Regions from separate parts of the Micromonospora sp. NPDC047074 genome, predicted to be linked through region 1. Evidence: predicted binding sites of a transcription regulator. Region 1 holds the regulator's gene; the other holds the start of a gene.

What was found. The regulator HrcA, encoded in region 1, represses chaperone genes, less so after heat shock. The targets are predictions, from matches to a motif close to GGTTNGCACNCTCNNNNNGAGNGTGCNAACC.
Region 2: the regulator HrcA is predicted to act here: its motif matches at 4,049-4,079, upstream of groL (chaperonin GroEL).

The regions. Positions count from the first base shown of each region.
Region 1 is NZ_JBEYVB010000038.1:22,150-36,595, forward strand. It holds gene ABZ809_RS28640 (sugar ABC transporter substrate-binding protein) at 1-285, shown strand, start outside; gene ABZ809_RS28645 (sugar ABC transporter permease) at 282-1,268, shown strand; gene ABZ809_RS28650 (carbohydrate ABC transporter permease) at 1,292-2,122, shown strand; gene ABZ809_RS28655 (MOSC domain-containing protein) at 2,237-2,878, shown strand; gene ABZ809_RS28660 (phytanoyl-CoA dioxygenase family protein) at 3,054-3,989, opposite strand; gene ABZ809_RS28665 (hypothetical protein) at 4,178-5,038, opposite strand; gene ABZ809_RS28670 (enoyl-CoA hydratase-related protein) at 5,173-5,982, opposite strand; gene hemW (radical SAM family heme chaperone HemW) at 6,002-7,225, shown strand; gene ABZ809_RS28680 (DUF4870 domain-containing protein) at 7,277-8,008, opposite strand; gene hrcA (heat-inducible transcriptional repressor HrcA) at 8,250-9,272, shown strand; gene dnaJ (molecular chaperone DnaJ) at 9,346-10,488, shown strand; gene ABZ809_RS28695 (16S rRNA (uracil(1498)-N(3))-methyltransferase) at 10,588-11,322, shown strand; gene ABZ809_RS28700 (SDR family oxidoreductase) at 11,408-12,169, opposite strand; gene ABZ809_RS28705 (histidine triad nucleotide-binding protein) at 12,342-12,701, shown strand; gene ABZ809_RS28710 (serine hydrolase domain-containing protein) at 12,698-14,074, shown strand; gene ABZ809_RS28715 (PhoH family protein) at 14,445-14,446, shown strand, end outside.
Region 2 is NZ_JBEYVB010000006.1:261,934-276,379, reverse strand. It holds gene paaN (phenylacetic acid degradation protein PaaN) at 1-1,574, shown strand, start outside; gene ABZ809_RS12735 (GNAT family N-acetyltransferase) at 1,635-2,171, opposite strand; gene ABZ809_RS12730 (cold-shock protein) at 2,385-2,588, shown strand; gene ABZ809_RS12725 (hypothetical protein) at 2,760-4,001, shown strand; gene groL (chaperonin GroEL) at 4,276-5,898, shown strand; gene ABZ809_RS12715 (hypothetical protein) at 5,955-6,152, opposite strand; gene ABZ809_RS12710 (GNAT family N-acetyltransferase) at 6,234-7,160, opposite strand; gene ABZ809_RS12705 (S8 family serine peptidase) at 7,208-9,607, opposite strand; gene ABZ809_RS12700 (glycerol-3-phosphate dehydrogenase/oxidase) at 9,687-11,504, shown strand; gene ABZ809_RS12695 (hypothetical protein) at 11,526-11,834, shown strand; gene ABZ809_RS12690 (FAD-linked oxidase C-terminal domain-containing protein) at 11,812-13,209, opposite strand; gene ABZ809_RS12685 (DUF4031 domain-containing protein) at 13,278-13,673, shown strand; gene ABZ809_RS12680 (metal-dependent phosphohydrolase) at 13,745-14,380, opposite strand.

The DNA.
Region 1 (14,446 bases):
AGCAAGAAGAACGACCAGGCCTTCGCCGACAGCCTCGGCTTCTTCCCGGTCTACAAGGACCTGGTCGGTGGCGACAAGTACGCCAGCGACAAGATCATGGCGGCGTTCGCCACCACGATGCAGAACACCAAGCTCACGCCGCTCACCCCCAAGTGGGTGGAGGTCAGCCGCACCAAGACGGTGACCCAGGCGATGAACAGCTCGGTCATGAAGGGTCAGAAGACGGTCGAGAAGGCTACCGCCGACGCGGCCACGGAGATGGAAAGCATCCTCAACTCCAAGTGACCACGCTGACCGAGGCGCCGGAGACGGCCGCCGCGCGGGAGACCCCCGCGCGGCGGCGTCGCCGGGTGGACCGCCTGCCGTACCTGCTGCTCCTGCCCTGCCTGGTGATCATCGGCGTGCTGCTGCTCTGGCCGCTCGGCCAGGTGGTGGTGATGTCCTTCCACCGGCTCAACAACGTCCGACAGCTGCGCGGCGACCGCGAGTGGCCGTGGGTGGGGCTGGGCAACTACGCCGAGATCCTCGGTGACCCCTTCTTCCTGACGGTGCTGCGCAACACCGTCCTGTTCGCCGTGGCCAACGTCGTGCTCACGATGATCCTGGGCACCCTGGTCGGGCTGCTGCTCAACCGGCTCGGCAAGCGGATGGCCGCCTTCGTGGCGAGCTGCGTGATGCTCGCCTGGGCCACCCCGGCGCTGACCGGCACGATCGTCTGGAAGTGGATTTTCGACGACACCAGCGGCCTGGTCACCTGGCTGTTCAACGCGTTGCCCGACGGGCTCTCGCAGAGCCTCTTCGGGCGCAGCGACTGGACCGGCTACGGCTGGTTCAACTCGCCCCTGCTGTTCTTCTCGATCCTGACCCTGGTGGTGGTCTGGCACTCGTTCCCGTTCATCGCGGTCAGCGTGCTGGCCGGGTTGAAGAGCGTGCCGAGTGAGCTGCACGAGGCGGCCCGGGTCGACGGGGCCGGGCCGTGGAAGGTGTTCTGGAAGATCACCTTCCCGCTGCTGCGGCCGGTCTTCGGGATCCTGATCGTGCTCTCCACCATCTGGGACTTCAAGGTCTTCACCCAGCAGTTCGTGCTGGCGGGCGGCACGCAGGACCGGCCGACGTTCATGCTCTCCATCTACTCGTACGCGGAGGCCTTCTCACCCCCGCCGAAGTACGGCCTCGGCGCCGCGATCGCGGTGATCCTCACCCTGATCCTGCTGGTGGTGACCGGCGTCTACGTCCGCATGGTGCTCAAGCAGGAGGAGGACGCGTGACGCGACGCGGAGGCGGTGCGAGCGTGAAGCGGATCGCCCTCAACGGCGCGGGCCTGCTGGTGGCGCTCTTCGCCGCGTTCCCGGTCTACTGGATGATCTCCACCTCGCTGAAGCCGAGTTCCGAGATCTTCTCGACCACGCCCCGGCCGGTGCCGAGCGAACCGACCCTGGAGCACTACCGGCAGATCCTCACCGGCAACCTGATCCCGGGCGTGACCTTCGGCGACTTCTTCCTCAACAGCGTGCTGGTCGCCGTCTCCACCGTGCTGCTCAGCGGCCTGGTCGCGCTGCTGGCCGCCACGGCGGTGGCCCGGTTCCGGTTCAAGCTGCGGACCAGTTTCCTGATCATGCTGCTGATCGTGCAGATGATCCCGCTGGAGGCGCTGGTCATCCCGCTGTTCCTGATGATCCAGCGGCTCGGGCTCTACAACACCCTGCCCAGCCTGATCCTCACCTACCTCGGCTTCTCGCTGCCGTTCGCGGTCTGGATGCTGCGCGGCTTCGTCGCCGCGGTGCCCAAGGAGTTGGAGGAGGCCGCCGCCATCGACGGGGCCAGCCGGGCGCAGATCTTCCGGAAGGTCCTCTTCCCGCTGGTGGCGCCCGGCCTGGTGGCGACGAGCATCTTCTCGTTCATCACCGCCTGGAACGAGCTGATCTTCGCGTTGACCTTCATCAACGACCAGGAGAGCTACACGCTGCCGGTCGCGATGACGTTCTTCTTCGGCCGGGACGACACCGCCTGGGGTCCGGTGATGGCCGCCTCCACGTTGTTCACCCTGCCGGTGATCATCTTCTTCCTGCTGGTGCAGCGGCGGATGGTCTCCGGGCTGGTGGCCGGAGCCGTCAAGGGCTGAGGCCCACGCCGGGACGAGGTGTAAGGAAGGGCCCCTTGCTAACGCTATGCGTTAGCAAGGGGCCCTTCCTTACACCTGGCGGGGGTGCCCGTGGGGCGGGCTAGGCTGACCGCCATGACGGGCAGGCTGGCATCGGTGAACCTCGGCGTCGTGACCGAGGCGGCATGGGCGGGCGACGCGAGCGGTCGCAGTGGCATCGACAAGCGGCCGGTCGACGGCCCGGTGCTGCTCCGCGCCGACGGGGTGGCCGGCGACTTCATCGGTGAGCGCGCCCACCACGGCGGGCCGGACCAGGCGGTCTACGCGTACGCCGAGGAGGACGCCGCGTGGTGGGCGGCTGAGCTCGGCCGGAGCATCCGCCCGGGCGGCTTCGGCGAGAACCTGACCACGTACGCGGTGGACGTGACGGGTGCCGTGATCGGCGAGCAGTGGGCGGTCGGGTCGGCGCTGCTCCAGGTCACCAAGGCGCGGACCCCGTGCACCACCTTCGCCGGCTTCTGGGGCGTACCCGACCTGATCAAGCGGTTCACGGCGCGGGCGGCGCCCGGGGCGTACCTGCGGGTGCTGCGCGAGGGCGAGGTCGGCGCGGGGGACCCGGTCGAGGTGGTGGACCGGCCGGCGCACGGCGTGACGATCGGCGAGGTGTTCCGCGCCCTGAGTCTGGAGCCGGAGCTGCTGCCCCGGCTGCTCGACGCGCCGGAACTGCCTGATTCCGTCCGGGAGAAGGCACACCGCCGGCTCACCGGCCGGAGCTGACCCACGCCGGCTGACCGCCGGGCGGCAGTCGCGAGGATCGCCCCGGGAACGGAAACGGGCCCCGCCCGTAGGGGAGGGGCCCGTTCGGCGTCACCGTCGTGGTGCGGCCGACCGAGTCAGCGCGGCCGGAAGGCCGCCGATCGGTACGGCGCGGCCGGGCTGCCGCCTGATCGACTCAGCGCAGCCAGGGGACGCTGCGGTCGAGCAGCCCGCGCTGCTTGAGCTCCTTGCGCAGCGGGATCTCGTCGTCGATGTAGCCGTCCCAGTTGATGCCCCAGTAGTTGGCGGTGTGGGTGCCCTCACCGCAGAGCTGGCGCTGCACCGGCGTGCGGTTGCCCCACCACTCGCCGTCCTTGTCGATGTGCAGCTCGTCCAGGGGGCGGATCCACCGGTAGGTGTAGCCCACAAAGAGCATCTTGCGGGTGATGGTCGACAGGTTGGTCGACCGGGAGTGCCACTGGCGGCGGTCGAAGATGAACGCGTCACCCGGGTTGGCGGTGATCTCCACCGTGCCCTCCGGGTCCGGGTTGTGCACGGAGGTGTCCGCCGGGCGGGGCAGCGAGTTCCACAGGTGGCTGCCCGGGATCACCTTCGTGGCGCCCCGGCCGTTCTCCGACAGGTCGGAGAGCACGTAGGCCACCTTGAGCGAGAACATCGGCCGGGGCAGGTTCGGGTCCATCGTCTCCGGGTCGGAGTTCTGCCGGTACCCGTCCTGGTGCCACCCCCAGTACGGCTTCTCCGGCTCCGCCGCCGGCGGGGTGACGTCCAGGTGGTTGTGGTGGGTGTAGATGTTCCAGCCGGCCAGGCCCCACATGTACGGGAAGGCGATCGGGTGGGTCAGCAGGTCGCCGAAGAGCTCGTCGCGCTCCAGGAAGCCCAGCAGGTGCAGGGTGCCGTCCTTGGTGGTGGTGCCCTTGGCCTGCTCCTCGGCGTAGACGCGGTCCACCGCCGCCTCCAGCGCCGCCCGGTGGTCCTCGGTCAGGACGTTGCGCAGCAGGAGGAAGCCCTGCTCGTGGAATTCCTTGCGGTCGGTGTCACTGATCGGTTCGTAACCGGTCCGGTCGCCGTAGTCGAACACCTCGACGTACCCCTCCCCATGTGGCGAAACCATTGTCTGGCACAGGCCGCCGATCGTAACGCGCTGGTTCCGGGACGGGGCACTGCCCGGTGCGTTGCGCGCTCGTGTCCCGACCGTGGGGAGCGATCCGACAACTTTCCGTCAGGATGCTGGGGGTAAATGGGGCATATTCTCGGAAATGACGGTTTGTGCGGTCACTGCCGGTAAAGAGATCGGGGTCCCTACCCCTCGGCGAAGACCTCCGCGACCACCCGCCCGGTGGCGGGCGTGTCGCTGGTCCGGTTCCAGGTGCCGTCCCGGGCCGTCCACTCCAGGTCGCCGAACCGCACCCGCTTCACGCCGTTGTCGTGTGCGTGCGAGACCAGCCAGTGCGCGTACCGCCAGCCCCGGCGCTCGTCGGCGGCGGGGACCGTCAGGCCCGTCAGACCCGCAGCCTCGGCCGTGGTGGCCAGTCCCCAGTCCAGCGACAGCCCACGGTGCAGCGCGCTGGTCGCCGCCACGCCACGCAGCACCGGGTCGCGGCCCACCGTGCAGGCGACCGCGCCGGTGGCGTGCCCGACCAGGGCCCGGGTCAGCACCTCGGACTCGTCCGCCCACTTCTCGTACGCCTCCGGGAAGGCCGAGCGCTGCACCTTCTGCGCCGCGTCGGTGACCCGCATCCCCTCCCAGCCGCGCACCTTCTTCAGCGCGGCATAGAACCGCTTGGCCGCGTACCGGGGATCGCGGATCTGCTCCGGAGTGCCCCAGCCCTGGCTCGGGCGCTGCTGGAACAACCCGACGGAGTCGCGGTCGCCACCAACGAGATTGCGCAGGCCGGACTCCTGGTACGCGGTGGCCAGCGCCACCACGACCGCCCGCTCGGGCATCTTCCGCTGGATGCCGATCGCCGCGATCGTCGCCGCGTTGGCCATCTGGTCGGCGTCCAGTGCCACCCGGCCGTCCGCCTGCACCGTGCACGTCCGGCTGGCCAGGGGAAGGCGCAGATTTCCACCCACCTGCCGAAGGACGATCCAGACGCCGACCACGGCGACCAGGACGACCACGACGCCACCCGCCACGACTGCCCGAGTTCGCACCCACACCCCCTGATCGACAGTCCGCCAAGCGTACGTCCCCCGTGGCACCTCCCGGGCCGTCCGCCCGTTTCTCCCCGACCGCCGGGCGGAGTGCGGACCTTCCCGTTTCCCGCGCCGCCTCACCCGCCCGCCGGCATCCGTTACCCGTCGATGCCCGCTGGAACGTCACCGTCGGCCGGCACCCAGCGCGCCGGCCGCTTCTCCCGGAACGCCAGGACGCCCTCGCGTCCCTCCTCGGACAGGAAGTACCCGGTCGAGAGGGCGGCCAGCTCGGCGATCTCCGCCCGCAGGTCCGTGGCGGGCGGCCGGCGCAGCAACTGCTTCGCCCCGGCCAGCGCGCCCGGTGCCCCCCGCACCAGAGCGTCGCAGTACCGTGCAACCGCCGCCTCCAGCCCGTCCGCCGGCACGGCGGCGGTGACCAGGCCGATCTCGGCCGCCCGCTGACCGTCGAAGGTGTCGCCGGTCAGGTAGAGCTCGGCCGCCGCGCGGGCGTGCAGGCGGGGCAGCACGGTCGCGGAGATCACCGCCGGGACCACGCCGATCCGCACCTCGGTGAAGGCGAACGTCGCCTCCCGGGCGCACACCGCCAGGTCGGCCGCCGCGATGAGGCCCAGGCCGCCGGCCCGGGCCGGCCCGGCCACCTTCGCCAGCACCGGCTTCGGGCACTCCCAGACCGCCGCGAGCACGTCGCCGAGCATCCCGGCCGGCACCGTGCCGCTGGCGTACGCCGCGGCGGTCTCCTTCAGGTCCGCGCCGGAGCAGAAGACCGGGCCGGTGTGGTCCAGCACGATCACGCGTACGGCGTCGTCGGCGACCGCCTCGGCGAGCCCGGCCAGCAGCTGGGTCATCAGCGGCGTGGAGAGCGCGTTGCGGTTGTGCGGGCTGTCCAGGGTGAGCGTGGTCACCCCACGGGCCGTGGCGGCCCGCACGAGCACGTCGGGAGAGGTCATGCCGGGCACACTAGTGGCCATGCCCGGCGTCCTTCCAGAAGGCGAAACCGTCCCCGCCGACGGCTCGCTGCCCGCCACCGCCACCCGTGCCGTCGGCGCGCGCGGCTTCGGCGTGTACGTGCACGTGCCGTTCTGCGCCAGCCGCTGCGGCTACTGCGACTTCAACACGTACACCGCCGCCGAGTTGGGCGGCGGGGCCAGCCGCGAGGAGTACGCCGACACCGTGCTGGCCGAGCTGGCGCTCGCCCGCCGGGTGCTGGGCGACGCCCCGCCGCCCCGGGTCGACACGGTCTTCGTCGGCGGCGGCACCCCGACCCTGCTCCCCGCCGACGACCTGGCCCGGATCCTCGACGGCATCGACCGCACCTGGGGGCTCGCGCCCGACGCCGAGGTGACCACCGAGGCCAACCCCGAGTCGGTCACGCCGGAGTCGCTGAAGGCGCTGCGGGCCGCCGGCTACACCCGGATCTCGCTGGGCATGCAGTCCGCCGCGCCGGGGGTGCTGGCGATCCTGGACCGGACCCACAGCGCCGGCCGGGCCGTCGCCGCCGCCCGGGAGGCGCGCGACGCCGGGTTCGACCACGTCAACCTCGACCTCATCTACGGCACGCCGGGGGAGACGGAGGCGGACTTCGCCGCCTCCCTCGACCAGGTCGTCGCCGCCGGGGTGGACCACGTCAGCGCGTACGCCCTGATCGTGGAGGACGGCACCCGGCTGGCCACCCGGATGCGGCGCGGCGAGTTGCCGTACCCCTCCGACGACGTCGCCGCGGACCGTTACCTCGCCGCGGAGGCCGCCCTCGACGCGGCCGGGCTCTCCTGGTACGAGGTGTCGAACTGGGCCCGCGGCGAGGCGGCCCGGTGCCGGCACAACCTGCTCTACTGGACGGGCGCCGACTGGTGGGGCCTCGGCCCGGGGGCGCACAGCCACGTCGGCGGCGTGCGCTGGTGGAACGTCAAGCACCCCACGACGTACGCGAAACGCCTGGCCGGCGGCGAGTCGCCCGGCCTGGCCCGCGAGGTGCTCACCGCTGGCGAGGCGCACATGGAGGACGTCATGCTCCGGCTGCGCCTCGCCTCCGGGTTGCCGCTGGACGCCCTCGACGCCGCCGGCCGCCACGGTGCCGAGCGGGCGCTCGCCGACGGGCTGCTGGCCGCCGGCGAGTACGCGGCCGGCCGGGCCGTGCTGACCCTGCGGGGGCGGCTGCTCGCCGACGCGGTCGTCCGCGACCTGCTGCCCTGAGCCGGGCGGCCGTGGCCGGGGGCCAGCCGGGGGAGCGGCCGGCCCCCCGGGTCACTTGGCGAAGCTGTACACCATCGGGTAGCGGTAGAGCACGCCCTCGTTGGCCTTGACCCCGCCGACGATCCCGAAGATCAGCGGCACCAGCCAGACGAGCATCGGGACGAAGAACAGGATGCCGCAGGTGATCAGCGTGAGCACCCAGCTCAGCACGCCGATGATCGTCCAGGTGATCTGGAAGTTCAGCGCCGCGACGGCGTGCGCGCGGACGGTCGGCGACTGCTGCCCGCGGGTCATCATCGCGATGAGCGGTGCCAGCCAGCCCAGCAGCCCGCCACCGAGGATCACGCCGGCCGCGCCGCCGAAGTGGGCGATCAGCGCCCAGTTCTTGTCCTCGGCGCTGGCGTAGCCGCCGGTGGGCGGGCCGTAGCCACCACCGGCCGGGTAGCCGGCCCCCGGCGGGGGGAACCCGCCGGGCGGGTAGTCGCCGGGCGGCGGGTAGGCGCCGGGCGGCGGATAGCCTCCCTGCGGTGGGTAGCCTCCAGGCGGGGCATAGTCACCCGGCGGGGGATAGTCGCCCGGCGGAGGGTAGCCGCCCGACGGCGGTTGGTCACCGGTGGGTGGTGGATAGCCACCGGGCGGGGGATAGCCGCCCGGGCCCGGCGGCCCGGACAGTGGTGCGGTGGGTTCGTTGGTGCCGGAAGAGCCGGGAAACCCCGGCGGGGCGGCCGGGTCCGGCTGGGCGCCGGGGTCCCCCGCTCCGGGAGGGCGAGGTGGTTCAGTCATGAGGTCACGGTAGGGGCAGCCGGCAAGGCGGCACCAGCGTGACACCGGCCGTGATGTCCGAATGGCCGGTGCGGGCCGGCGCCGGACCGGGCCCCGGGTGCGGGAGGTCGGCCCGATCGCCCGAGGTTGATCATCGCGTCGGTGGGTCTGCCGACGTAGACTGGCACTCGCTACAGTCGAGTGCCAGCAGCCGCCCGGTCCACCGGGTGGCGGGGCCGACGTGCGACAGGAGGTGGGGCGGATGGGTCTCGACGACCGCAAGCTCGCCGTGCTCCGCGCGATCGTCGAAGACTACGTCGCCACGCAGGAGCCCATCGGCAGCAAGGCGCTGGTCGAGCGGCACCAGCTCGGGGTGTCCCCGGCGACCGTCCGCAACGACATGGCCGTGCTGGAGGAGGAGGGCTACATCCGCCAGCCGCACACCAGTGCCGGCCGGGTGCCCACCGATCGGGGCTACCGGCTCTTCGTGGACCGGCTGTCCCGGGTCAAGCCGCTCAGTCCGGCCGAGCGCCGGGCGATCGAGCGCTTCATGTTCGGCGCGGTCGACCTGGACGACGTGGTGCACCGCACCGTCCGGCTGCTGGCCCAGCTCACCCGGCAGGTCGCCGTGGTGCAGTACCCGAGCCTGGCCCGCTCCTCGGTGCGTCACCTGGAGCTGGTGCCGATCTCGACCACCCGGCTGATGCTGGTCATGATCGCCGACACCGGCCGGGTCGAGCAGCGGCTGGTCGAGCTGCCCGCGCCGATCCCCGCCGAGGACGTCATGGACCTGCGGCGGCTGGTCAACGAGAAGCTGGTCGGCACCCGCCTGTCGGAGACCCCGCCGCTGGTGCAGGCGCTGGTCGAGGAGTCGGTGCCGCACCTGCGGCCGGCCATGACCACCCTCTCCACGGTGCTGCTCGAGACGCTGATCGAGCGGCACGAGGAGCGGATCGCGCTGGCCGGCACCGCCAACCTCACCCGAGGGGGCCTGCTCGACTTCCAGGGCTCGCTGCGCCCCATCCTGGAGGCGCTGGAGGAGGAGGTCGTGATGCTCAAGCTCATCGGCGAGGCGGAGCCGAGCACGACGCGGGTACTGATCGGCGACGAGAACGAGATCGACAACCTGCGGGCCGCCTCCGTGGTCAGTACCGGCTACGGGCCGGGCTCGACCAGCGTGGGCGGCCTCGGGGTGCTCGGGCCGACCCGGATGGACTACCCCGGCACCATCGCCACGGTGAGGGCCGTGGCACGCTACGTGGGCGAGCTGCTGGCCCAGAACTGACCAGTCAGGGCCGACGGCCGGTTCCGGCCGGCGACCGGTGCAACGCGAGACGAACATGAGGACACGGAACGCAGTGGCCAGGGACTACTACGGCATTCTCGGGGTGAGCCGGGAAGCCTCCGACGACGAGATCAAGCGCGCCTACCGCAAGCTGGCGCGGCAGTTCCACCCGGATGTGAATCCGGATCCGGAGGCCCAGGAGAAGTTCAAGGACATCAACGCCGCGTACGAGGTCCTGTCGGACGACCGGAAACGGCAGATCGTCGACCTGGGCGGCGACCCGCTCGCCCCCGGCGGCGGGGGCGCGGGCCCGGGCGGTCCCGGCGGTGCCGGGCCGTTCGTCGGCTTCCAGGACATCATGGACGCGTTCTTCGGCGGAGCGGCCGGCGGTTCGCGGGGGCCACGGCCACGGACCCGGCCCGGCGCCGACGCGATCCTGCGGCTGGAACTGGACCTGCACGAGACCGCGTTCGGCGTCGAGGCGCCGATCACCGTCGACACCGCCGTGCTCTGCACGACCTGCTCGGGCGCCGGCACGGCGGCCGGCACCCACCTGGCCACCTGTGAGGCGTGCGCCGGCCGGGGCGAGGTGCAGTCCGTGCAACGCACCTTCCTCGGCCAGGTCGTCTCCGCCCGTCCGTGCACGGTCTGCCAGGGGCACGGCACCACCATTCCGCAGCCCTGCCCGACCTGCGCGGGCGACGGCCGGGTCCGGACGCGGCGGTCGCTGACCGTCAAGATCCCGGCCGGCGTCGAGGACGGCATGCGCATCCGGCTCGCCCAGCAGGGCGAGGTCGGTCCGGGCGGCGGCACGGCCGGCGACCTCTACGTGGAGATCCACGAGCGGCCGCACGACGTCTACTCCCGCAAGGGCGACGACCTGCACTGCCGGGTCACGGTGCCGATGACCGCGGCGGCGCTCGGCACCCGACTGACCATCAAGACGCTGGACAGCGAGGAGACGGTCGACGTCAAGGCCGGCACCCAGCCGGGCAGCACGCTGCGGCTGCGTGCCCGGGGCGTGCCGCACCTGCGCGGCACCGGCCGGGGCGACCTCTACGTCCACCTCGACGTGCGCACGCCCACCAAGCTCGACGCCGACCAGGAGCGGATGCTGCGCGACTTCGCCAAGACCCGGGGCGAGGAGGTCGCCGAGCTGAGCAAGCAGGGCGGCTTCTTCTCCCGGATGCGCGACGCCTTCAACGGCCACGCCTGACGGTCCGGCCCGGGTCGCCGCAGGCGCGGCGGCCCGTCGGCCCGGCTCGGTGTGCGCCTGGCCGCCCCGGCGCCGGGCGGGGCGGCTAGCCTGATCGTCGTGTCCGCGCCGCTGTTCCTGGTCGATCCGCTGCCCACCGACGACCGGCTGGTCCTCGACGGCCCCGAGGGGCACCACGCCGCGACCGTGCAACGGCTGCGGGTCGGGGAGCGCCTGCTGCTCGCCGACGGGCGGGGCGGCACGGCCACCGCCGTGGTCACCGCCGTCGGCCGCGGCACCCTCGACCTCGAGATCACCTCCCGGGGGTACGTCGACGCGCCCGTGCCGCGCCTGGTGGTGGTGCAGGGCATCGCCAAGGGCGACCGGGGTGAGCTGGCCGTGCAGGCGATGACCGAGGTCGGCGTGGACGAGATCGTGCCCTGGGCGGCCGCCCGGTCGGTGACCCAGTGGCGCGGCGACCGGGGCGTACGGGCGCGGGAGAAGTGGGCGGCGACCGCCCGGGAGGCGGCCAAGCAGGCCCGCCGTGCCTGGCTGCCCGTGGTCGCCGGCACGCCGGACGAGTCGACGACCCGGGTGACCCGCCGGATCTCCGGAGCCGCTGCCGCGTTCGTGCTGCACGAGGAGGCGCAGGAGCGGCTGACCACCGTCGAGTTGCCCGCCACCGGGGAGATCGTGCTGGTCGTCGGCCCCGAGGGCGGCATCGCCGACGCCGAGCTGGACGCCTTCCTGGCCGCCGGGGCCCGCGCCGTACGCCTGGGGCCCTCGGTGCTGCGCACCTCGACGGCCGGGGTGGCCGCCCTCTCGGTCCTCGCCACCCGCCTCGCCCACTGGTGACCCGTCGCCCCGGGTTGTGATCCTGCTGCCTGGGTTCCGACCTCTCCGGCCGGGATCCTGGCCGGTTCCGTCCGGGCCGGGCGGGTCAGGTGCGCAGGTAGGAGGCGCCGTTGAGGTCGACGATGGTGCCGGAGGCCCACTCCGCCTGCGGGGACGCCAGCCAGTGCACGGCGGCGGCGATCTCCTCGGGGCGGGCCACCCGGTTGAACGGGCTCTGCGCCCGGATCGCGGCGCCCCGGTCCCCGCTCAGGTGGCCGGTGGTCATGTCGGTCTCCACGAAACCCGGGGCCACCGTGGCGATCGTGATGCCGTACGGGGCGAGGGCCACCGCCAGCGACTGCCCGAGGGCGTTCAGCCCGGCCTTGCTCGCGCCGTAGGCGGGCTGCTCCGGCTCTCCCCGGAAGGCCCCACGGGAGGAGACGTTGACGATCCGCCCGCCCCGGTCGCGCATGTGCTGCGCGGCGCACCAGATGACGTTGCCCGCCCCGGTCAGGTTGGTCTCCAGCACCTGCCGCCACTGCGCGCGCCACTGCTCGTAGGAGGCGCCGAAGACCGGGTGCGGGGCGTTCCGGTCGCCGTACACCCCGGCGTTGTTGACCAGCACGTCCAGCCCGCCGAGCAGGCCGGCCGCCTCGTCCACCATGGCCCGTACGGCGTCCGGGTCCGTCAGGTCGGCGCGGACCACCACGTGTCCCTCGCCGGGCAGTTCGGCGCGCAGCCCCTCGGCCAGTTCCGCCGAGTCCCGGTGGTGGATCGCCACCCGGTCACCGCCGGCGGCGAACGCGGTCGCCACCGCCCGCCCGATGCCGCGCGAGGCTCCCGTCACCAGTACCGCCCGTGAAGTCACGCCGGCCATCATGCCTGGCCGGCCCCCGCGCCGTACGCCGGCCCCCGTACCGCGCCGGCCTGCCCGCCGCGCGCCGGTCCCCGCGTCGTGCGTCGGCCGCTGCCCGCCGTTAGGAAGGGCCCCTTCCTCTACCGCAGGCGTTAATAAGGTGCCCTTCCTTACACTGCCCCGCATGGGAACCGACTGCCTGTTCTGCCGCATCGTCGCCGGGGAGATCCCGGCCACGGTCGTCCGGGAAACCGCCACCACGCTCGCCTTCCGCGACATCGCCCCGAAGGCGCCGGTGCACGTGCTGGTGATCCCGAAGGAGCACTACGCCGACGTGGCGACGCTCGCCCAGGGTGATCCGGCACTGGCCGGGGACGTGCTCGCCACGGCCGCCGCCGTGGCCGAGGACGAGGGGCTGCTCGGCGACGGCTTCCGGCTGATGTTCAACACCGGCGCGTACGGCGGCCAGGAGGTCTTCCACGTGCACGCGCACGTACTCGGCGGCGCGCCGCTGGGCCCCATGCTGGCCCGGGACCTCGCGTGACGGCGGTGACCGACCGCCTGGCCCGGCTGGTGCGGTCGGTCCAGGCGCAGGCCCGGGTGCCGGCGGTGTCGGTGGCCCTGCACCGGGCCGACCGCCCGCTCTGGACGTGCGCCGTCGGCGGGACCGGCAACGAGGCCGAGCTGGGGCCGGGCACCCGGTTCCGGATCGGGTCGGTCACCAAGACGTTCACCGCCGTGCTGACCCTCCAATGCCGTGACGACGGCCTGCTCGACCTCGACGACGAGCTGGGCCGGCACCTGGAGCTGCCGGCCCACGGCGAGCTGACGGTGCGCCGGCTGCTGTCGCACACCGCCGGCCTGCAACGGGAGCCGTACGGCGACGTCTGGGACACGCTGTGCGCTCCGGACGCCGAGGGGCTGGTCGCCGACCTGGCCCGGGCCGAGCGGGTGCTGCCACCGGGCCGGCGTTACCACTACTCGAACCTCGGCATGGCGCTGCTCGGCCGGCTCGTCGGCCACCTGCGCGGCGGCACCTGGGCGGAGGTGCTCGCCGAGCGGGTGCTGACCCCGCTGGCGTTGGCCGAGACCTCGACGGAGCCGGGGCCGCGCGCCGCGACCGGGTTCCTGGTCGACGCGTACTCGGACGAGGCGCACCCCGAGCCGCCCGCCGACTTCGCCGCGATCGGCCCGGCGGCGCAGCTCTGGAGCACGGCCGCCGACATGGCCCGGTGGGCGGCCTTCCTCGCCGACCCCGCGGCGCTGGACCCGGCCGGCGCGGTGCTGGCCCCGGCCACGCTGGAGGAGATGCGCTGGCCGGCGACGGTCACCGACGAGACGCTCTGGGCCGTCGGCTTCGGGCTCGGCCTGATCCTGGTGCCGCAGGGCGAGCGGATCATGCACGTCGGGCACGACGGGGCGATGCCCGGCTTCCTGGCCGGCGTCTACGGGCGGCGGGGCGGGGAGGGCACCCCCGGCGCGATGGGCGTCGCGGTGCTCGGTTCCTCCGGCACCGCCGGCGAGGTCCTCGACCTCCCGCACCGGCTGCTGGCCGCCGCGGTCGAGCACGACCCGGCCGACGTCGCGCCGTGGCAGCCGGGCCCGCCCGCCCCGGAGCACGTACGCGGGCTGCTGGGGCGCTGGTGGGGCGAGGGTTTCGAGTACGTCTTCTCCTGGCACGACGGTGCGCTGCGGGCCCGGGGCGCCGACGATCCGGCGGGCAGACCGCCGTCGGTCTTCGCCCCGCTGCCGGAGCGGCCGGACGTGTTCCGTACGGTCTCCGGCCGGGAGGCGGGCGAACTGCTCCGGCTGACCCGGGACGAGCGCGGCGAGGTGGTCCGGATGCACTGGGCGACCTACCGGTTCACCCGCGTCCAGCAGACCTTCGACCGGTACGACTTCCGGTCCGGCTCCTGACCTGCGGCGCGGCCGGGCGGCCGGGCGGAACCGCGATCAGGCGGACGGGCGGGAGCGGGCCGAACGTGCCCGCCCCACCCGGATCCCGTCCGTGGCCCCCCGCCGGGCCCGTCGTCTCCGCACGTGCCCTGTCGTCGGCGCGCCCGCTCCGCGTTCGCACGCGCGATCCGTCGTCTTCGGGCGCTGTCCGCCCTGCTGTCCGGTCCGGCGCCGGTCGACGGCGCCCGGCCGTGGCCGTCCCGCACGCGGGGAAATGGGCGAGGTGCCGCCGCTGTTGAACCGATACCATGGAGGGAACGTCAGCACGCCGCGCCGCCAGGCCCGGCGCCGAGATCGAGAGCAGGTGGCGTAGGGCCCCTCGGCCCGACCTAT
Region 2 (14,446 bases), on a different contig from region 1:
AGTCACCCAGCCCGCGGGTCTACGGCGAGACCGCCGCCGCCGACGGCAAGGCCGCCTACGAGGCGTACCTCGGCGGTGACTTCCCCCTCGACCAGCCGGGAGCCGGTGACCGGGTCGCCACCGAGACGAGCCCGTACGGCGTCGAGCTGGGCGTCCGCTACCCGCACGCCGGGGCTGACGAGCTGGTCGCCGCCGCCTCCGCCGCACTGCCCGGCTGGCGCGACGCCGGCCCGCAGGCCCGGGCGGGGGTGTGCCTGGAGATCCTCGACCGGCTGCACAAGCACGTCTTCGAGCTGGCCAACGCGGTGCAGTTCACCAGTGGCCAGGCGTTCGTGATGGCGTTCCAGGCCGGTGGCGCCCACGCGCTGGACCGGGCGCTGGAGGCGGTCGCCTACGCGTACGCGGAGATGACCCGGCACCCCGGCACGGCGGGCTGGGAGAAGGCGGCCGGCAAGGGCGACCCGCTGCGGATGAGCAAGACCTTCCACGTGGTGCCCCGTGGCGTGGCGCTGGTGATCGGCTGCAACACCTTCCCGACCTGGAACTCGTACCCGGGGCTGTTCGCCTCGCTGGTCACCGGCAACCCGGTGGTCGTCAAGCCGCACCCACGCGCGGTGCTCCCGCTGGCGATCACCGTGAAGTACGCCCGGGAGGTGCTCGCCGAGGCCGGCTTCGACCCGAACCTGGTGCTGCTCGCTCCCGAGGCGCCCGGCGAGAAGCTCGCCTCGACGCTGGCCCTGCACCCGGCCGTGAAGATCGTCGACTTCACCGGCTCCACGGAGTACGGCGACTGGCTGGAGGCCAACGCCCGGCAGGCGGCGGTCTACACCGAGAAGGCCGGGCTGAACACGGTGGTGATCGACTCCACCGACGACTTCGCCGGGATGTGCCGCAACCTCGGCTTCACGCTGACCCTCTACAGCGGCCAGATGTGCACCACCTCGCAGAACATCCTCATCCCCGCCGGGGGCATCGAGACCGACCAGGGGCACAAGAGCTTCGACGAGGTGGCCGGCGGGATCGCCGCGGCGGTCGGCAAGATCACCGCTGACCCGGCGCGCGGGGTGGAGCTGACCGGCGCGATCGTCAACGACGGGGTGCTGGAGCGCCTCGACGAGGTCACCAAGGTCGGCGAGGCGGTGCTGGCGTCGCGTACGGTCGAACACCCGGCCTTCCCCGGCGCGGTGGTCCGCACCCCGACGGTCGTCAGGCTGGCGGCCGACGACACCGCGACCTACTCGCGGGAGTGGTTCGGGCCGATCTCGTTCGCCATCGCGACCGACTCCACCGCGCACAGCCTGGAGATCCTGCGGTCCACGGTCGGCGAGAAGGGCGCGCTCACGGCGGCGGTCTACTCCACCGACGGGGCGGTCCTCGACGCGGCCGAGGCGGCGGCGATCGAGGTCGGGGTGCACCTGTCCTGCAACCTGACCGGCGGGGTCTTCGTGAACCAGTCGGCGGCCTTCTCCGACTTCCACGGCAGCGGCGCCAACGCGGCGGCCAACTCCGCCCTCACCGACGGCGCCTACGTGGCCAACCGGTTCCGGATCGTGCAGTCACGCCGCCACGTGTGACCCGCTCCGGTCGTCCCGGGTCGGCCCCGCGCGGGCCGATCCGGGCGGCCGCACCGGTCGTCAGGCCGCCCGACGCATCTGGAGCTCGGTGAGCGTCGGGACGGTCGGGTGCGGAACGCGTACCCCGGTGTCCACGAAGCCCAGCCGCTGGTACGCGCGGTAGGCCCGGTCGTTGCCGACCACGACCTCCAGCATCAGCTCCGGGCGTCCGCAGCCCCGGGACCAGGCCGCCACCGCGTCGACGAGTTCGCCGAGGAGCCCGGTGCCCCGCCAGGACGGGGTGACGTAGACGGCGTACACCACGGTGAGCCCGGGCTCGCCCGCGGTCGCCGTGCCCCCGGCGTGCCCGACCAGCCGGCCGCCCGGGTCCGCGACGAACTGCGCGGTGCCCGCGCCGGTGGAGACGGACGCGATCCGGGCCGCGTAGTCGGCGTGCGGTCGGGCCGCCGCGTCGGCGAGGGTCTCCAGGAAGGCCAGCGGCGCGTCGGCGAGCATCTCCAGCCGCAGGGCCCGCGTCCGGGCCGCGTCCCGTGGCCGGACCCGCCGGATCTCCGCCCACCGCCGCGCCGGCGCCGACCCGCCGGACGTGCTCGTCATCACGCATACCTACCACAGCGATGGACGCCGATGCGGATCGCTCGGAATATGCCCGATTTGTGGTCGTGCGCCGTCGTCACGCTTCGTGTAGCGTGCGATTTCGGTCACCGTTTCAGCGACCCTCGCCGATCGCAGAACCGGTGGTCCCTGGGGGTGTCCGGGTCTGCCCGGCCGCCGGGTCGTGGAACGCCGCGCAGAGTGAGGAAGTGCACCGTGGCACAGGGCACCGTGAAGTGGTTCAACGCCGAAAAGGGCTACGGCTTCATCGCCGTCGACGGCGGGCAGGACGTCTTCGTTCACTTCTCCGCCATCGAGATGGACGGCTACAAGGCGCTGGACGACGGCCAGCGGGTCGAGTTCGAGATCGCCCAGGGCCAGAAGGGACCACAGGCCGAGCGCGTGCGCGTCATCGCCTGAGTCGACCGACCCACTCCCGGCACCCGGGCCTCGCCGACGACGGTCGTACGGTGCCGGGCGGGACGACCTGCCGGGCCCGGCCGCCGTCAGCCGGTGCCCGACACCCCTCGGGGCGGGCTTGCGTCGACAGGGGAGGATCTGAACCGTTCCAGCCATCGCTGAGGAGGGTTCATGTCCGACCAGCCGCCCCAGGCCGCGCCGTCCCCGGGAGACTCGGGCCCCTCCGCGACGCCACCCGGCGATCCGGCCGTGCCGCACCCGGGCGCGGCCACGTCCCCGCCCACCGGGGCACCCGCGGACCAGCCCGCCGGGGTGCCGGCCATCCCGCCCGCCGGGCCCGCCGGCGATCCCGTGGTTCCGGGCGCCGAAGGGTCCGCCGGTCCGGGTGCCGGTGATCCTGCCGTCCCCGGTGCCGGCGAGCACGCCGGGGCGCAGCAGCCGCAGGGCTGGGCGTTCCCGCCCACCGGCGGCCTCCCGGTCGGCTCCGGTCCGTACGGCGGCCAGCCGTGGTATCCGGGCGCCCCGGTCGCCTACCCGGGCCAGGCGTGGTACCCGCCGGGGCACGGTCTCGACCCGGCCGACCCGCTCGTCACCCCGCCGGGTGCCGGCGTGAGCGGCTGGTTCGACCGGTGCGTCGGCGCGGTACGCCGGGGCTGGCGGGTGCTGCTGCCCATCCTGCTGCTCACCCAGGTGCTGCCGGCCGTGGTGGTGTCGGCGCTCACGCTGGTCGTCGACCCGTCGGCAAGGTGGGAGGAGTCGATGGTCGACGACCCCGCCGCGCTGCCCGACACCTTCGTGGCCGACCTGGGCGTCATGCTGGCCGTGGTGCTCGGCAGCGCCGTCGTGTTCGGCCTGGTGCAGAGCCTGGGCTGGGCGGCCGGCAGTTGGGTGATCGCCCGGCAGGCGGCCGGCGAGCCGGTGAGCGTGGGCGCGGCCCTGTCCTACGGCCTACGCCGGGCGCTGGGCCTCTGGGGCTGGACCCTGGTGATGAGCCTGATCATCGGGCTCGGCATCTGCTTCTGCTTCATCCCCGGCATCTACTTCGCCTTCGCGCTGAGCATGGCCGGCCCCGTCTACCTCTTCGAGCGGCAGCACCCGATCGGCCGCTCGTACCGGATGTTCCACGACCGGCTCGGCCTGATGCTCGGCCGCGTGGCGCTGGTGGCGGCGGCGGTGATCGTCGGCGGCGGGGCGGCCGGCCTGGTGGAGGGCATCGGCACGCTGCCGTTCGGCACCACCCCGCTGGAGTCGCCGGGCACCGCGGTGGGCGTGCTCGTGGTGACGCTGGTGGGCGGGGTGCTGGCCCTGCCGACCCACCTCGCCCAGCTCGTCGGCCTGGTCGTCACGTACGCCGAGCAGCGTGCGCACGAGGGGCCCGTGAACAGCGCGCGGCTGGCGGGGGAACTCGGCTGAGCGGGGCGGGCGTGCTTGCACTCGGCAGGGGAGAGTGCTAAACAAGTCATTGGCACTCGCATACCGTGAGTGCCAATGGTCGGGGCGGTAGGGCCACGGTCGCAGCGGCGTCCAGACGCGGTTGCGGCACATGGCCGGTCGTCGCGGGCTATCCGGCCCGGCCGAGGAGACGTCGTCGTCGCCAGGTGGCGACGTCCCCAAGGTGCGTACACCAGGCGGCCCATCCGGGACACACACTCGGGTGGCCCGTGAGTGTCCAGGAGGACAACGCCGTATGGCCAAGATGATCGCGTTCGACGAAGAGGCGCGCCGCGGCCTCGAGCGGGGCATGAACCAGCTCGCCGACGCCGTGAAGGTGACCCTCGGCCCCAAGGGCCGCAACGTCGTGCTCGAGAAGAAGTGGGGTGCCCCCACCATCACCAACGATGGTGTGAGCATCGCCAAGGAGATCGAGCTCGAGGACCCGTACGAGAAGATCGGCGCTGAGCTGGTCAAGGAGGTCGCCAAGAAGACCGACGACGTCGCCGGTGACGGCACGACGACGGCGACCGTCCTGGCCCAGGCCCTGGTCCGCGAGGGCCTGCGCAACGTGGCCGCCGGCGCCAACCCGATGGCCCTGAAGCGGGGCATCGAGGCCGCCGTGGCCAGCGTCTCGGAGGAGCTGTCCAAGCTCGCCAAGGACGTCGAGACCAAGGAGCAGATCGCCTCCACTGCCTCCATCTCCGCCGGTGACAGCACCGTCGGCGAGATCATCGCCGAGGCGATGGACAAGGTGGGCAAGGAAGGCGTCATCACCGTCGAGGAGAGCAACACCTTCGGGCTGGAGCTGGAGCTCACCGAGGGTATGCGCTTCGACAAGGGCTACATCTCGGCCTACTTCATGACCGACCCGGAGCGCATGGAGGCCGTCTTCGACGACCCCTACCTCCTGATCGCGAACAGCAAGATCTCGTCGGTCAAGGACCTGCTCCCGATCCTGGAGAAGGTCATGCAGTCGGGCAAGCCGCTGCTGATCATCGCCGAGGACCTGGAGGGCGAGGCCCTCGCCACCCTGGTCGTCAACAAGGTCCGGGGCACCTTCAAGTCGGTCGCCGTCAAGGCGCCGGGCTTCGGTGACCGCCGCAAGGCCATGCTGACCGACATCGCCATCCTCACCGGTGGCCAGGTCATCAGCGAGGAGGTCGGCCTCAAGCTGGACGCCGTCGGCCTCGACATGCTGGGCCGCGCCCGCAAGGTCGTGGTGACCAAGGACGAGACCACCATCGTCGACGGTGCCGGCGACGCCGACCAGATCCAGGGCCGGGTCAACCAGATCCGGGCCGAGATCGACAAGAGCGACTCCGACTACGACCGCGAGAAGCTGCAGGAGCGGCTGGCCAAGCTGGCCGGCGGCGTCGCGGTGATCAAGGTCGGCGCGGCCACCGAGGTCGAGCTGAAGGAGCGCAAGCACCGCATCGAGGACGCCGTCCGCAACGCGAAGGCCGCCGTCGAGGAGGGCATCGTCCCGGGTGGTGGCGTCGCGCTGGTGCAGGCCGGCAAGACCGCCTTCGACAAGCTGGACCTGGTCGGCGACGAGGCGACCGGCGCGCAGATCGTCAAGATCGCGCTGGACGCCCCGCTGCGGCAGATCGCCGTCAACGCCGGTCTCGAGGGTGGCGTGGTCGTCGAGCACGTCCGCAACATCGAGCCGGGCCACGGCCTCAACGCCGCCAACGGCGAGTACGTCGACCTGCTGGCCGCGGGCATCATCGACCCGGCCAAGGTGACCCGGTCGGCGCTGCAGAACGCCTCGTCGATCGCGGCGCTCTTCCTCACCACCGAGGCCGTCGTGGCGGACAAGCCGGAGAAGACCCCGGCCGCCCCGGCTGGTCCGGGTGGCGGGGACATGGACTTCTGAGTCCAGCTCCAACGCCGAGAGGGGCGGGCCGCGTCAGCGGCCCGCCCCTCTCGCTGTCACGTCGGTAGTGGCCGCTGGTTGCGCCTCTTGTGCGCCCTGTCGTACGGCTGCGGGACCTGCACCGGCTCGTCGACAAGTGTCACCGGCTCGTCGGCCGGGTCCTCGGCGCCGGTCATCTCGGCCTGCTGCTCGGCGTCGCCGTAGTCGAGCCGGTCGAACGGCAACGGGCCGGGGCGTTCGTCGTCCGTGGTCATGGCTGCCTCCCTCTACCGAAACGGTAGGGCGCGACGATCACCGATACGGGCGAATGGCGCGATGTCCCGTTCGCCCTGTTGTCAGTCCGCGAGTGTTTTGCGGTAGAGGAAGAAGACGCGCTCGATCCGGGCGCCCGCGCTGCCCGAGTAGAAGGGGACCGGCCCCACCCAGCCGATCTGCGCCGCCGTCACGCCCGCCGCCCGCTGGTCGCGCAGGCACCGGCGCAGCAGCACCCCGCCGATCCCCGCGCCCTCGGCCGCCGGGGCGGTGCCCATCGGGCCGAACCAGCTCGGCCGGGACGACCCGTACGCGGCGAAGCCGAGCAGCTCGCCGTCGCGTTCGGCCAGGTGGCAGCCCGCCCCCTCCCGGCCCACCGAGCCGGCCAGCTCGGCGTCCCAGGACCCGCCGAAGTTGGCGCGGGCGAACTCCGTAAGCGCCGGCAGGTCCCCCGGCCCGGCGCGGCGGACCGACACGCCCTGCCCGGCCAGCCGCTCCTGGGCGGCCTCCGTCGAACGGAGCGCGGGCGAACCGTCGTACGACAGGTCGGCGGTCATGTTCCAGGCCGTCCCGTGCTGTTCGTAGCCGAGCGCCAGCGCGGTGCACACGGCCGGGGTGTAGCGCACGTCGATGCCGGGCCAGGCGTAGTGCGGGGGATTGCCGACGAGCCGCACCTCGGCCGCGCCCAGGCCGGCGAGGGCCCGCTCGGCGGAGGCCAGCAGCGCCCGTGCCACGCCCTGCCGCCGGTGGGCGGGATCCACCGCGACCAGGTCCACGTGGCCGTGCTGGGCGTACCGGGCGGAGACGGAGCAGACCAGCGCGCCGACCAGCTCCGCCCCCCGGTACGCGCCCAGCGCGACGACCGGCCGGTCGACGGCCGCCCGGGACCACACCGCGTCCACCACGTCCGACGCCTCGGCCGCGTCCTCGGGCACGTCCAGGGCCCGGCGGCACAGTTCCGCCACGGCGGGCACCTGGTCGGCGGTCAGCTCGGTGATCTCCGTCTTCATGGTCGCCGACCCTAGAGCACGAGGTCCGGGGCAGGGCAAGACCCTGCTCACCCCCGGGCCGCCCGCACCGCCGCGTACGCGTCGACCAGACCGGTGCCGGTGATGTTCCGGTCGCCGCCGCAGGTGTCCGTCCGGGATGCGTACGACGGCTCGGCCGGGGCCGCCGTGTCCCGCAGGATCTGCCGGGTGCGGGGCAGGTCGCCGACCAGCGCCGGGTTGGCCGACCACATCAGCGCCACCACGCCGGCCACCTGCGGCGTCGCCATCGAGGTGCCGCCCAGGGTGGCGTACCCGCCCCCGGGCATCGCCGACAGCACCTCGTCGCCCGGCGCGACCACGTCCGGCTTGGCCGCCCCCGGCACCGGACCCCGCGACGAGAAGTCGGTCACCCGGCGCTGCTTGTCCACCGCGCCGACGGTCAACACGTCCGCGTACGGGGCCGGTGGGTCGTCGATCGAGCCGCAGTACGGACCGGTGTTGCCGGCCGCCGCGACCACCAGGATGCCGGCGGCGTCGAGGGCGGCGGTGGCCGGCAGGAACGTCCCCGGGTCGCAGCCCTCGATCGCGGGGCAGCCCCACGAGTTGGTGAGGATCTCCGGGGCGCGGGCCGGTCGCCCGTCGGTGAACGGGTCCCCGCCCGGCGGGAAGGGCGCCAGCATGAACTGGAGACAGTCCAGGTAGTACCCGGGGTTGCCGAGGTTGCGGTCGAGGTTGACGCAGCCGACCCACCCGGCGCCGGGGGCCACCCCGATGCCGCCCCGGCCCACCGCGCTGCCCATCGTGTGGGTGCCGTGCCCGCCCTGGTCGGTCGGCCGACGGGTGCCGTCCCACGGGTCGTACCAGGAGTCGTCGCCGCCCCGGAAGCCGCCGGCCAGCGCCGGGTGCCCGCCGTCCACCCCGGAGTCCGAGCTGCCGACCACGATCCCCGAGCCGTCCACCCCGAGCTGGGACCAGACCCGGTCCGCACCGAGCATCCGGATGTTCCACTCGGGGCCGGTCGGCGCGGGCGCGGTGCCGCGAGCCTGGCCGGCCGGCGCGGGCAGCGGCCGTACCCGCTGGCTGACCAGCACCCGGGCCACCTCGGGCCGGCGCGACAGCCAGGCCCGGACGGCGGGCCCGCCGTCCACCTCGACCGCGTTCACCAGGTAGTAGGGGGTGTGGTCCAGCCGCAACCGGCGCAGGTCCCGGCGCAGCTCGGCCTGGGTGCGGTCGGCGGTGTCGACCAGCCGCCGGTAGACCTCGCCGGCCCGGGCGTCCCGGCCGGCCCGTCCGGTCGTCGCCGGGATGCCGCCGAGATCGGCCTGCTCCCGCAGCACCACGAACAACCGCTCGCCGTGCAGGCCCGGCTGTCCCACGCCGACGGCGACCACGCCGACCGCGACCAGCAGCGCGGCGGCGGTCACCCCGGCCACCCGCCGGCTCGGCCGCCGGCCCCGGGCCAGCAGCACGCCGTACGCCACGGCGAGGACGGCCGCGACGGCGAGCCCGGCACCGGCGGCGACCGCCACCCAGAACGGCACGTCGCGGGTGCCGGCCAGGACGAGCGTGATCTCCTCGGGGTCGGCGAAGGCCAGCGGACCGAGCACGCCGAGCCCGACCAGCCAGCGGACCGCGGGACGATCCCCGGCCGGGCGGCGGGCCGCCGCGTGCAGGGCCGCCAGCGCGAAGCCGGCCGGCGGCAGGGTCAGCAGCAGGGGAAGCTGGGCCCCGGACTGCCCGACCCCGGCGGCGAGCAGGAGCAGGGCGACCCCGGCGACCAGCCCGCCGACCAGCACCAGCCGGGCCGGCCGGGGCGGCTCGCCGACGGCGAACGGCGACCAGAAGGCGTCGCCCAGCAGCACCCCGGCCAGCGCGCCCAACGCGGCCGCCGCGACCCCGGCGAGCACCGTCTCCAGCAGCCCGCCGAGCGCCCCCAGCCAGACCCAGGGCAGCAGCAGCGCCAGCCCGCCGGCCGCCCCGAACAGCGTGGCGGCCGGTGCCGGCACCCGGGACGCCCCGCCCGCGCGGCGGCGGGGCAGCGCGCGCAGCAGCAGCGCGGCCAGGGCGGCCGTGCCGGCCAGCGCGGCGAGGTACGCCTCGTGGTGCACCGGCGGCAGGGCCCGCAGCAGCGTCAGCGCGCCGAGCACGAGCACCGCCGCCAGCCAGGCCCGGCCGGTGGCGCGCACCGCCACCGAGCGGGGCAGCAGGGCGAGCAGCAGCGCGGGCGGGCCGACCAGCAGCACGGTCGCCAGGGCCACCGCCGGCCACAGCCAGACCGCCCGGTCCAGCCCGGAGGCGAGCAGGACCTGGTCGGCCAGCCACCCGCCCAGCTGACCGACGACGACGAACCCGACGGCCCAGCAGCCGGTCAGCACCGCCGCCACCACCGCCCACGGGCTCGACCGCCTCGGCGGGGCCGGGGGACGCGGTGCGGGCGGATAGGCGGGGAACGGGGGGCCGACCTCCATTCCCCAGACAGTACGGCGCGGACGGTCCCTGCCGCGCGGTGGCGGCGACGGTTACCGTGGACGGGTGCGTGACCCCAACGTGTCCCGAACCGCAGCCGGTCAGCTCTCCCCCGAGCGACGGGCAACCGACCTGCGCCGCCTGCGCGCCGAACGCTTCGACGTGCTGGTCATCGGCGGTGGAGTGACCGGTGCCGGGGCCGCTCTGGACGCGGCCTCGCGGGGGTTGAAGGTGGCGCTGGTGGAGGCGCGGGACTACGCCGCCGGCACCTCCAGCCGCTCCAGCAAGCTCATCCACGGCGGCCTGCGCTACCTGGAGCAGTTGGAGTTCCACCTGGTGCACGAGGCGCTCACCGAGCGTGGGCTGCTCGCCACCCGGCTCGCCCCGCACCTGGTCCGCCCGGTCCCCATCCTGGTCCCGCTGCCCGAGGGGAAGGGTGCCCGTGGCCTGCCCGCCCGGGCGTTCCGCCGGTCCTACTACGGCGCCGGCGTGGCGGCCTACGACGCCTTCGCCGGGATCTTCGGCGGTGGGCGCGGCATGCCGCTGCACCGGCACCTGACCCGCGAGGGCGCCCGCCGCGTCTTCCCCAGCCTGCGGGCCGACGCGGTGGCCGGCGCGATCCGCTACTACGACGGGCAGGTCGACGACGCCCGGCTGGTGGTGACCCTGGCCCGCACGGCCGCCAGCCTCGGCGCGACGGTGGTGAACAGCGCCCGGGCCGTCGGGCTGATCCGGCAGGCCCGCGAGGTCACCGGCGTCCGGGTCCGCGACCTGGAGGCGCCCCCCGGCTCCCCCGACGCCGAGTTCGAGGTACGCGCCCGCACGGTGATCGCCGCCACCGGAGTGTGGAGCGACGACATGTCGCGGATGCTGAACGACGTCGGGCTGCGCCCCGGCATCCGGGTCCGGGCCTCCAAGGGGGTCCACCTGGTGGTGCCCCGCTCGGCGATCACCGGCGAGGCCGGGCTGATCCTGCGTACGGCCACCAGTGTGCTCTTCGTCATCCCGTGGGGCGGGCACTGGATCATCGGCACCACCGACACCGACTGGCGGCTGGACAGGTCCCACCCGGCCGCCTCCGCCCGCGACATCGCCTACCTGCTGGACCAGGTCAACACGGTGCTGGACCGGCCGCTGACGACGGCCGACATCGAGGGCGTCTACGCCGGCCTGCGACCGCTGCTGGCCGGCGAGGCGGACTCCACCTCCAAGCTGTCCCGCGAGCACGCCGTCTTCGAGCCGATGCTCGGCCTGCTGCTGGTCGCCGGCGGTAAGTACACGACGTACCGGGTGATGGCCTCCGACGTGGTCGACCGGGCCGCCCACCGGCTCGGTGCCGTACGCCCCTCACGGACCGCCGACCTGCCGCTGCTCGGCGCCGACGGCTACCCGGCGATGTGGCGGGACCGGGCGGATCTGGCCCGCCGGCACGGGGTGCCGGTCGGGGTGGTCGAGCACCTGCTGGAGCGCTACGGCACCCTCACCCTCGACCTGCTCGCGCTTGTCGACGCTGACCCGCTGCTCGCCTCCCCGCTTGCCGGTGCCCCGGAGTACCTGGCCGCCGAGGTGACGTACGCGGCCCGCTCCGAGGGGGCGCTGCACCTGGAGGACGTGCTCACCCGGCGGACCCGGATCTCCTTCGAGACGGCCCACCGGGGCCTGGAGTCGGCGGAGCACGCGGCCGAGCTGATGGGCGCGGTGCTCGGCTGGGACGAGGCCACCCGGGCCCGCGAGGTGGAGCACTACCGGGCCCGGGTCGAGGCGGAACGCCAGTCCCAGCTGATGCCCGACGACGCCACCGCCGACGCCGCCCGGCTCGGCGCGCCCGACGTCCGGGGGTTCGCGGCGGACCGTGGCGTGGGCGACGATCCCGCCGAACTGCCGTCCTCGTCGCACTGATCGCCGGGCGGCGGTGTGTCGGTGCTGACGGAGCAGTTCGGGCTCCTCGACCGGGCGGAGCTGCTGGAGGTCGCCACCGCCGAGGGGCCCGGCGCGCTGATCGACCGGGTACGCGTCGCGGAGCGTGAGCACCCGGACCGGCTGCGCCGGCACGAGGCGGCCGACGACGCCTCGGTGCTGCTCTGCGAGTTCGACCCCGCCCGCGATGTAGATCTTGGTACGAAGTGGCCCCTTGGAGGGCCGTTTCCTACCAAGATTTACTGCCGTCGTGGGGGTCAGGGGCCAGGATCCAGAGGGCTCGCTGCTCTCAGAGGACCTTGCCGGGGTTGAGCAGGCCGGCCGGGTCCAGCGCGGCCTTGATCGCCTGGTGCACGCGTACGCCCACCGGGCCGATCTCGCGGGCCAGCCAGTCGCGTTTGAGCAGGCCCACGCCGTGCTCGCCGGTGCAGGTGCCGCCCAGGTCGAGGCCGAGGCGCATGATCTCGTCGAACGCCCGCCGGCCGCGTTCGAGGCTGGCCGGGTCGGCCCGGTCCACCACGATGTTCGGGTGCATGTTGCCGTCCCCGGCGTGACCCACCACGCCGATCGGTATGTCGCACTCCGCCGCGATCCGCTCGACCCCGTCGAGCAGCGCCGCCAGCGCGGCCCGGGGCACCGCCACGTCGTCGATGACCAGCCCGCCGTTGCCGCCCGGGTAGGTCTCGGCGGCGAACTTCTCCATCGCCGGGTGGGCGAGGCGGCGGGCCTGCAGCAGGGCCGCCGCCTCCACCGCGTCGGTGGCCGCGTAGACCTCGTCGGCACCGGCCGCCTCGCACACCGCCGACAGCGCGGCGAGGTCGTCGGCCGCCCGCGAGCCGGTGTCGGCGGCGGCCAGCAGCAGCGCCCGCGCGTCCGTCCGCAGACCCATCGGCCGGTACGCCTCGATCGCCCGCAGGTGCGTCTGGTCCAGCAGCTCCAGCAGGCTGGGCGTGAGCCCCCGGGCGGCGATCCCGGCGACGGCCGTCCCGGCGGCGGCGGTGGACGGGAAGACCGCCACCATGGTCAGCGACTCCGCCGGGGCGGGCCGCAGCGCCACCGTCACCTCGGTGATCACCCCGAGGGTGCCCTCGGACCCCACGAAGAGCCGGGTCAGGTCGTACCCGGCCACCCCCTTCGCGGTACGCCGGCCCGTGCGCAGCACCTCACCCGAGGCCAGCACCACCTCCAGCCCCAACACGTACTCGGTGGTCACGCCGTACTTCACGCAGCACATGCCACCCGCGTTCGTGGCGACGTTCCCGCCGATCGTCGACGACTCCCAGGAACCCGGATCCGGCGGATACCACAGCCCCCGCTCGGCGACGGCGGCCGACAACACCGCGTTGACCACACCCGGCTGCACCACGGCGATCCGGCTCACCGGATCGATCTCCAACACCGCGTCCATCGCCACGGTGCTCAGCACCACCGCGCCGTCGACCGCGTTCGCCGCGCCCGCCAGCCCGGTGCGCGCCCCCTGCGGCACCACCGGTACGCCGTACCGCGTGGCCGCCCGCAGCACGGCGGCCACCTGCTCGGTGCTGCGTGGACGGACCACCACCAGGGGCGTGCCGGCCGCACAGAGGTCGGCCTCGTCGCGCTCGTGCGCCCGCAGCAGGTCCGGGTCGGTGAGCACGGCGTCGTCGCCGAGCGCCGCGCGCAGGTCGTCGAGGAGAGGTCCGGCCATGTCGCCGAGGCTACGGTCGGCCCCGTGCGATCACCAACCGGCCCCCGAACGGGGGTAGCTTGGCCGGCATGCTCTACCTGGACCGGCCCGCCTGGCCGTGGCGGGGCCGGCTCTGGTCCCACCTGATCAGCGACGTCTCCCACGCCGAGCTGCACGCCTTCGCGGAGACGCTGGGCGTGCCCCGCCGGGGGTTCGACCGCGACCACTACGACATCCCCGCCGAACGGTTCGCCATGGCGGTCTGGTTGGGCGCCTGGGTGGTGCCGAGCCGGGAGCTGGTGCGCCTGCTCCGCGAGGCAGGCTTGCGCCGCCCCAAGCACCTCACCCGCCCACACCCTGACCCGTCCCCCACCCCGAGCCCCGCCCCGAGTCCCGCCCCCGCCCCGAGCCCCGCCCCGAGCCCCGCCCCCACCCCCACCCAGAGCCCCCGCGATCTTGCACTTCCTGCCCACCCTTTGCGGTGATCCGCGGCTTTCGTCCGGGCCACAAGTGCAAGATCGCGGGAGGCTCCGGGCGGGGGCGGGGGCGGGGAGGGTTAGAGGAGCGTCGCCAGTTCGCGGGTCAGGTTCGCCCGGGCCGGGGCCTCCCAGCGGTGGGCCAGCGGCGGCAGCCGGAACAGCGCGGGCAGGGCGAGCAGCCCGGTGAGCACCTGGGCGCGCCCGGCCCGGAAGGCGGGTTCGGGCACGTGCGCGTACTCCCGGCGGACAGCGGCGGCGTACCTGTCGTACGCCTCGGGTGGTGCCGCCAGGACGGCGAGGTCGGCGTCGCAGAGCAGCGCGCCGTCGGCGTCGTCCGGGTCGACGGCGTGCCCGGCGGTGAGCAGCACCAGCCGGCGTACCTCGGTCACGGCGTCGGCCGGCAGGCCCAACCGGGCGAGCCGGGTGCCGGCGAGCGCCGCGCTCTGCCGCTCGTTGTCGTCGCCGCCGGCGCGCGGGTCGTAGACCGCGTCGTGACACCAGGCCGCGAGGCGCACCAGGTCCGGCCGCGCGGCTGCCGACGCGTGGGCGTCGACCACGTCGAGGACGGCGGTCAGGTGATCAGGGGTGTGGTAGTGCCGGTGCGGCTCCCGCCAGCGCGTCAGCAGTTCCGCGCCGACCCGGTCCAGCTCCGCCGCGTCGATCGCCCCGGCACCGCGGGCCGCCGCCCGCCACCGGTCGAGAAGGTCAACCACCAGGCCGAGTCTGCCGTACGGTCGCCACCGCCGAGGATTCACCAGGCGCGGCACGGGTAGTCCCCG